2 regions of the Micromonospora sp. CA-249363 genome follow, and region 1 is predicted to be linked to the other one. Evidence: riboswitches for the same ligand, from Rfam matches in the RefSeq annotation. Region 1 holds a riboswitch; the other holds the start of a gene.

Region 1 (3,401 bases):
CGCCGCCGGGGACGCTGCGCCCGGCGCCGTTCACCGTCAGCTCCATCACTCCTCCTCGAAACTGCTGTTCGGGCCGGCGAACCGGTCGGCGCCGAAGCCGGCGAGCAGCGGATCGGACGTCCCGGTGAGCACCAGGTCGGTGATCGCCTCGGCGGTGATCGGGGTGAGGACGATGCCGTGGCGGTGGTGCCCGGTCGCGGCCAGCACGTCCGGCCGGCCGGGCAGCGGCCCGAGGATCGGGGCGTTGTCCGGGGTACCGGGCCGCAGACCGGCGACGGCCTCCACCAGCTCGTACTCGGCCAGTTCGGGCAGCAGGTCGACGCCGGCGCGCAGCAGTCGTTGCACCGCGCCGGCGGTGACGGTGGTGTCGGACCGCTCCTCGACCGTCGCGCCGAGCACCACCTCTCCGTCGGCGCGGGGCACCAGGTAGACGTGCTCGCCGTCGGCGTACCCCCGGATCACGTGCCGGAAGCCCGGCGCGACGCCGCCGGGCGCGCGCAGCCGGAGGATCTGGCCCTTCACCGGCCGCACGGGCAGGCCGGTGAGGGCGGCGGCGCCGCAACCGGCCGCGACCACGGTGACCTTGGCGTCCACCTCGGCCAGGCGACGGACCGGCTGCGGCACGAACGCCGCGCCGGCCCGTCGCGCGGCCGTGCGCAGCGCCGGCACCAGCCGCCGAGGATCGACCTGGTGGTCGGTGGGCGCGAGCGCGCCGCCGCGCACCCGGGGCGCGAGCGCCGGCTCGCGGTCGCGCAGCTCACTGGGGCGCAGCGGCGTCACCGGCAGGCCAAGACCCTGTTGGTACGCCCACAGCCGACGCGCCTCGGCCAGGTCGTCGCCGGTCAGCCCGACCATCAGGGTGCCCTCGGTCCGGTAGCCGATCGGCGTGCCACTGGCCTCGGTCAGCTCGGCGGCGAACGCGGGCCACCGCGCGGCGGACGCCACCAGCAGTTCGGTCAGCCGCCGTTCCCCGAAGTACGCCTCGGCGACCGGGGAGAGCATCCCGGCGGCGACGGCGGACGCCCCCGAGCCGGGCGTCGGGTCGTGCACCTCGACGCGCAGCCCGCGGCTGGCACAGCGCCACGCGATGGCCAGCCCGATCGGGCCCGCGCCCACCACCGCCACGTCGGCGCGGGTCACGCGAGCGCCCGCAGCAGCTCGGTGGTCGCCCGCCCGGGATCGGCGGCCGAGGCGATCGCGCCGACCACGGCCACCCCGTACGCCCCGGCGGCCCGCAGCGCCGGCACCCGGTCGGCGGTCACTCCCCCGATCGCGATGACCGGCACGTCGACGGCGTCGGCGACGTCGCGTATTCCGACCGACCCGATGGGGTCGGGCAGACCGGTCTTGGTGCTGGTGGCGTGGCACGGGCCGACGCCCAGGTAGTTGGCCCCGGCGAGGACGGCCTGCACCGCGGATCGCGGCTCGCGGGCGGTGACGCCCAGCACGCCGGTGGGGCCGAGCACGTGGCGGGCCGCGGCGACCGGCAGGTCGTCGGCGCCGACGTGTCCACCCGCGGCGCCGATCGCGAGCGCCACGTGCAGCCGGTCGTTGACCAGGCACGTCGCCCCGTACGGGGCGCAGAGCGCCAGCACCCGGGCGGCCAGGTCGTACGCCTCGCGGTCGGTGGCGGAGTCCTCGACCCGGACCTGCACGACGAGGTCGGCCTGGGCTGCCGCGAGGGCGGCCCGGACCACGGTGAGTGGATCGCGCCCGGGTCGGGTGTCGGTGATCAGATGCAGTCGCCCAAGGGACGGCACGGCAACGCTCCTCCCTGCGCCGGCATTACCCGGATCAGGTTCGACGGTCGGGGGCTGTCAGCCCCCCTCTCAGCCCGGTACACCGGGCTCCCGTGGGTTACTTGCGTGTCACCGTACGACAGTTCCGTCCCTCTGCCAAGAGAGGGTCGACGGGCCCGAGGCGACGCATCGATCGGGGTGCTTTCTCCGGTCCTGTTCGGAATGTCGCCCGCCGTTGCAGAACCGTTACCCGCCGGCATCTTGCCGGACATCGATGCAGCAGAACTAATTTGTTCAGCGATTCGACAAAATGCCGGCGTGGACGCCCTGGCACGGCGTCTCCACCGGCTCCATCTGGGACGGTCTTCGGCGAGCCGGCCCCGCGAGCCCTGTCCACCGCGACATTGGAGGCGGCGTGTCCCGTTCTCGTCGTGCCCGTGTACCACTCACCGCTACCCTGTTGTCCCTCGCGCTGACGTCGACGGCCCTGATCGGGTCCCCGGCGCAGGCGGCTCCGACCGGAGCGCAGATCCCCGCGCGAGACGTGCCTGTCGCGGCTCCGCTCTCCCAGGCGGCGCCGGCAGCACCGAAGGCCGCAGCGGCCGACCCCTACTCCGTCCTGGTCTTCTCGAAGACCGCCGGCTTCCGCCACGACTCCATCCCCACCGGTATCGCCGCCATCCAGCAGCTCGGCGCGACCAACGGCTTCACGGTGGACACCACCGAGGACGGCGCCGCGTTCAGCGACGCCAACCTGGCCAAGTACAAGGCCGTGATCTGGCTCTCCACCACCGGCGACGTCCTCAACGCCGACCAGCAGGCCGCCTTCGAGCGCTACGTGAAGGCCGGCGGCGGTTACGTCGGCATCCACGCCGCCTCGGACACCGAGTACAGCTGGGCCTGGTACGGCGACCTGGTCGGCGCGTACTTCGCCAACCACCCGCAGAACCAGCAGGCCACGGTCAAGGTGGAGGACCACGCGCACCCGTCCACCGCCGAGCTTCCGGACCGCTGGTCCCGGTTCGACGAGTGGTACAACTTCCAGACCAACCCGCGGCCGGACGTGCACGTGCTGGCCAGCCTGGACGAGAAGAGCTACACCCCGGGCGCCGGCGCGATGGGCGCCGACCACCCGACGGCGTGGTGCCAGGACTTCGACGGTGGCCGCTCCTGGTACACCGGCGGCGGGCACACCCGTGAGTCGTACGCCGAGCCCGAGTTCCTCAAGCACCTGCTCGGCGGCATCCAGACGGCGGCCGGCGTGGTCGACGCCGACTGCGGCGCGTCGAAGACCGCCAGCTTCGAGAAGGTCACGCTGGACAGCAACACCAGCAACCCGATGGAGCTGGACATCGCCCCCGACGGGCGGGTCTTCTACATCGAGCGCGACGGTCGGGTGCAGATCATCAAGCCGGACACCGGCAACACCGTCACCGCCGTCGACCTGGACGTCTTCACCGGCAACGAGGACGGCCTGATCGGCATCAGGCTCGACCCGGACTTCGCCACCAACAAGTGGGTGTACCTGTACTACGCCCCGAACGACAACGTGGCGCGGAACCTGCTGTCCCGGTTCACCGTGACCGGCGACACCATCGACCTGGCGAGCGAGAAGCAGGTGCTGCGGGTCGACACCCAGCGCAACACCTGCTGCCACGCGGG
Region 2 (3,401 bases), 670 kb from region 1:
GGTCGACCCCGAGCAGCAGCACGTCGGCGTCCAGGTCGTAGAGCCGGGCCAGCGGTGAGACCTCGCCGAGCATGTCGGCCAGGGCGTGCCCGGCGACCACCCGCTCGGCCGCCGGGCCGAGCGCCGCGAACGAGACCTGCGGGTGCGTGCTGCGCAGCGCTTCGGGCCAGCAGCGGACCGTCTCGGCGAAGACGCCCATGTAGCGGCTCGGCGTGGTCACCGGGTCGAAGCCGGGCATCTCGGCGCGGATCAGCGGCCACCAGTCCACCGGCACCGGCGGGTTGCGCCACTGCGCCGGGTCGCTGTTGTCGGGGGTGTGGGTTGGCACCACGATCGTGCCGTCCGGGCCGAGCGCGTCACGCAGGGCGAGCACCAGCGCCTGCGGCCCGCCGCAGACGTAGCCCAGCGGGCGCATCCCGGCGTGCACCAGAACCGTCGACCCGGGGCGTACGCCCAGCAGGCGCAGCTGCGCGGCGATCGACCGACGGGTGCCCGGTCCGCCGACGGGAACGGTCACGGCTCAGGCCGTCCCGGCGACCCGCGCCAGGACCGCCTCGGCCAGCGCGGCGGGCGCGGCGTCCGGGATCCAGTGGCTCACCCCGGTCAGGGGTACGAAGAGGTAGTCGCCGGTCACGTGGGCGGCGCACGCCTCGGCGGCGGTCCGGCCGATCGCGACGTCCCGGTCACTCCAGACGTAGGTGGTCGGTACGGCGACCGGGCCGACGGCGGCCAGGTCGGCGCCGGACATCGCCCGGTACCAGTTCAGAGCGGCGGTGAGCGCGCCCGGCTCGCGCATCGGGTCGGCGTAGCGGTTCACCCGGGCGGCGTCGCCCACCCCGCTCAGCAGCTTGCGCAGCGCCGTCGCGTGCCACGCCAACAGCACCTTCTCGGCCTTGCCCGGCTTGCGGAACAGCGCGATGTACGACGAGCGGGCCTTCTGCTGGCCGTCGGTGGCGAGCGCGTGCGCCATGGCCGCCGGATGCGGCACCGACACCGCCGTCAACGTACGGACCCGGTCCGGGTGCGCGGCGGCCACCGCCCAGGCCACGACCGCGCCCCAGTCGTGGCCGACGAGGTGCACGGCGTCCAGACCGAGCGCGTCGAGCACCGCGACCGTGTCGGCGACCAGTTCGGGTATGCGATACCCCGCCACCTCGGCGGGGCGCGCGCCCGGCGAGTAGCCCCGTTGGTCGAGGGCGTACGTGCGCAGGCCGGCGGCGTGCAGCGGTGGCACGACCTCGTCCCACTCGCCGCTGTGCTGGGGAAATCCGTGCAGCAGCAGAACGGGCGCGCCGTCGGACGGGCCGCTGGTGCGTACCTCGAATGTCAGACCCCGCGCGTCGACCTGCATGATCGTCAGCCTACCCAGCCGTCGTCGCGCCGGCCCGGTTGCACGGACGCCGGAACGCCCTGCTGGGCTGTTACCCCTGGTCGGTGCTAGCGTCAGCGAGACAACTTCACATCCGACAGGGGAGCGCACAGCGCTGAGAGTGCGGGTACGCCCGCAGACCCTCGAACCTGATCTGGGTAATGCCAGCGCAGGGAGTTCGGTCGACCTCCAGCCGCGCCGTGAGTCCGGTGCCACCGGACGCGCGGCGTGCGTCTTCTCCTGGTTCGTTCCACTGAACTGGGAGCACAGTATGGACAACACCACCAACCGTTGGCGCACGATCGACATCGTGGTCGCCTCGGTGATCGCGGTCGCCTTCGGCGTCATCTTCTGGGCCTGGGGCCTGGTGTGGAGCGCCACCGAGGGCGCGTTCGCGTTCTTCCCGCCGGCGCAGACGCTCATCTACGGCGTGTGGCTGATGCCGGCCGTGGTCGGCGGGCTGGTCATCCGCAAGCCCGGGGCCGCCCTCTACTGCGAGACGGTGGCCGCGGTCGTCTCCGCGCTGCTGGGCAGCCAGTGGGCCGGCACGGTCATCCCGCAGGGCATCGTGCAGGGCCTCGGCGCCGAGCTGGCGTTCGCCGCCTTCCGCTACCGGTCGTACGGGCTGCCGACCGCCGTGCTGGCCGGCGCGCTGACCGGCCTCAGCGCGGCCCTGTTCGACTTCTTCGTCTGGAACAGCGAGACCGAGCTGGTCAACTACCGCATCCCGTACGCGCTGCTCACCATCGTCAGCGCCACGATCATCGCGGGAGTCGGCGGCTGGGCGCTCACCCGCGCCCTGGCCAACACCGGCGTCCTGGACCGCCTCCCATCAGGCCGAACTCGCGCCCTGATCTGACGCTGCCCCGTCCGACCCGGCCTCGTTGATCAAGAGGTTCGCGTCACCGCGAGGCGGAATTCTGACGCGAACCTCTTGATCAACAGCGTGAAGGGACCTGGAAGGAGGGGTTGTGGGGGTACTGCTGCGGGGGTTCGGGTGGCGGCACGCCGGGCGGCGGGCCTGGGCCCTGCGCGGGGTGGACCTCCGGGTGGAGGACGGCGAGCGGGTACTCCTGCTCGGGCCCTCGGGGGCCGGCAAGAGCACCCTGCTCGCCGCGCTGGCCGGGCTGCTGCCGGAGGACTCCGGTGAGCAGGAGGGCACCGTCGAGATCGACGGGCTCGACCCCCGCAAGGGCCGGGAACGGGTCGGTATCGTCTTCCAGGACCCGCAGACCCAGCTGGTCATGGCACGCAGCGGCGACGACGTCGCGTTCGGGTTGGAGAACCGGGGCGTACCGACGGACGAGATCTGGCCCCGCGTCGACGAGGCGCTACGGCGGGTCGGCTTCCCGTACCCCCGGGACCGCAACACGGCCGCCCTCTCCGGCGGCGAGCAGCAGCGCCTCGCCCTGGCCGGCGCGCTGGCCCTGCGCCCCGGCCTGCTGCTGCTCGACGAGCCCACCGCCAACCTCGACCCGGACGGGGCCGCCCTGGTGCGAGGCGCCGTGGCGGGCGCGCTGGACGCCGACACCACCCTGATCCTCGTCGAACACCGGGTCGCCGAGGCGTTGCCCCTGGTCGACCGGGTGGTCGTCCTGGAGCCCGGCGGCGGCGTCCGCGCGGACGGGCCGCCCGAAGCGGTCTTCGCCGCGCACGGCGACGCCCTCGCCGCCGAGGGCGTCTGGGTGCCCGGTCACCCCATCGCGCCGCGCCGGGCCACCGCCGCCGCGGGTGCCGTGTTGCTCACCGCCGACCGGCTCGGCCTGCCGTCGCGGCTGGGCCCCACCGATCTGACGGTACGCGCCGGAGAGACCCTCGCCGTACGAGGACCGAACGGGGCCGGCAAGTCCACCCTGGCGCTGCTGCTCGGCGGACTGCTCAAACCGGGAACGGGCCGGGTCAGCGCCTCGGCCGAGCTGGCCGACGCCCACCATCGCACTCCCCCGCACCGCTGGCGCGCGCCCACGCTGGCGCGACGGATCGGCTCGGTCTTCCAGGACCCGGAGCACCAGTTCGTCACCGGCACCGTCTT

What was found. Region 1 has a riboswitch for thiamine pyrophosphate ahead of thiE (thiamine phosphate synthase). Riboswitches for the same ligand answer to the same signal wherever they lie in the genome.
Region 2: it holds a riboswitch for thiamine pyrophosphate, as region 1 does, so the genes downstream of both, ACQPZK_RS24615 (ECF transporter S component) here and thiE (thiamine phosphate synthase) in region 1, are expected to answer to the same signal.

The regions. Positions count from the first base shown of each region.
Region 1 is NZ_CP192020.1:6,211,423-6,214,823, forward strand. Features, by position in the region: gene thiS (sulfur carrier protein ThiS) at 1-46, opposite strand, end outside; gene thiO (glycine oxidase ThiO) at 46-1,140, opposite strand; gene thiE (thiamine phosphate synthase) at 1,137-1,760, opposite strand; TPP riboswitch at 1,755-1,864, opposite strand; gene ACQPZK_RS27770 (ThuA domain-containing protein) at 2,155-3,401, shown strand, end outside.
Region 2 is NZ_CP192020.1:5,545,350-5,548,750, forward strand. Features, by position in the region: gene ACQPZK_RS24605 (aminoglycoside N(3)-acetyltransferase) at 1-517, opposite strand, end outside; gene ACQPZK_RS24610 (alpha/beta fold hydrolase) at 521-1,351, opposite strand; TPP riboswitch at 1,459-1,563, shown strand; gene ACQPZK_RS24615 (ECF transporter S component) at 1,641-2,228, shown strand; gene ACQPZK_RS24620 (ABC transporter ATP-binding protein) at 2,341-3,401, shown strand, end outside.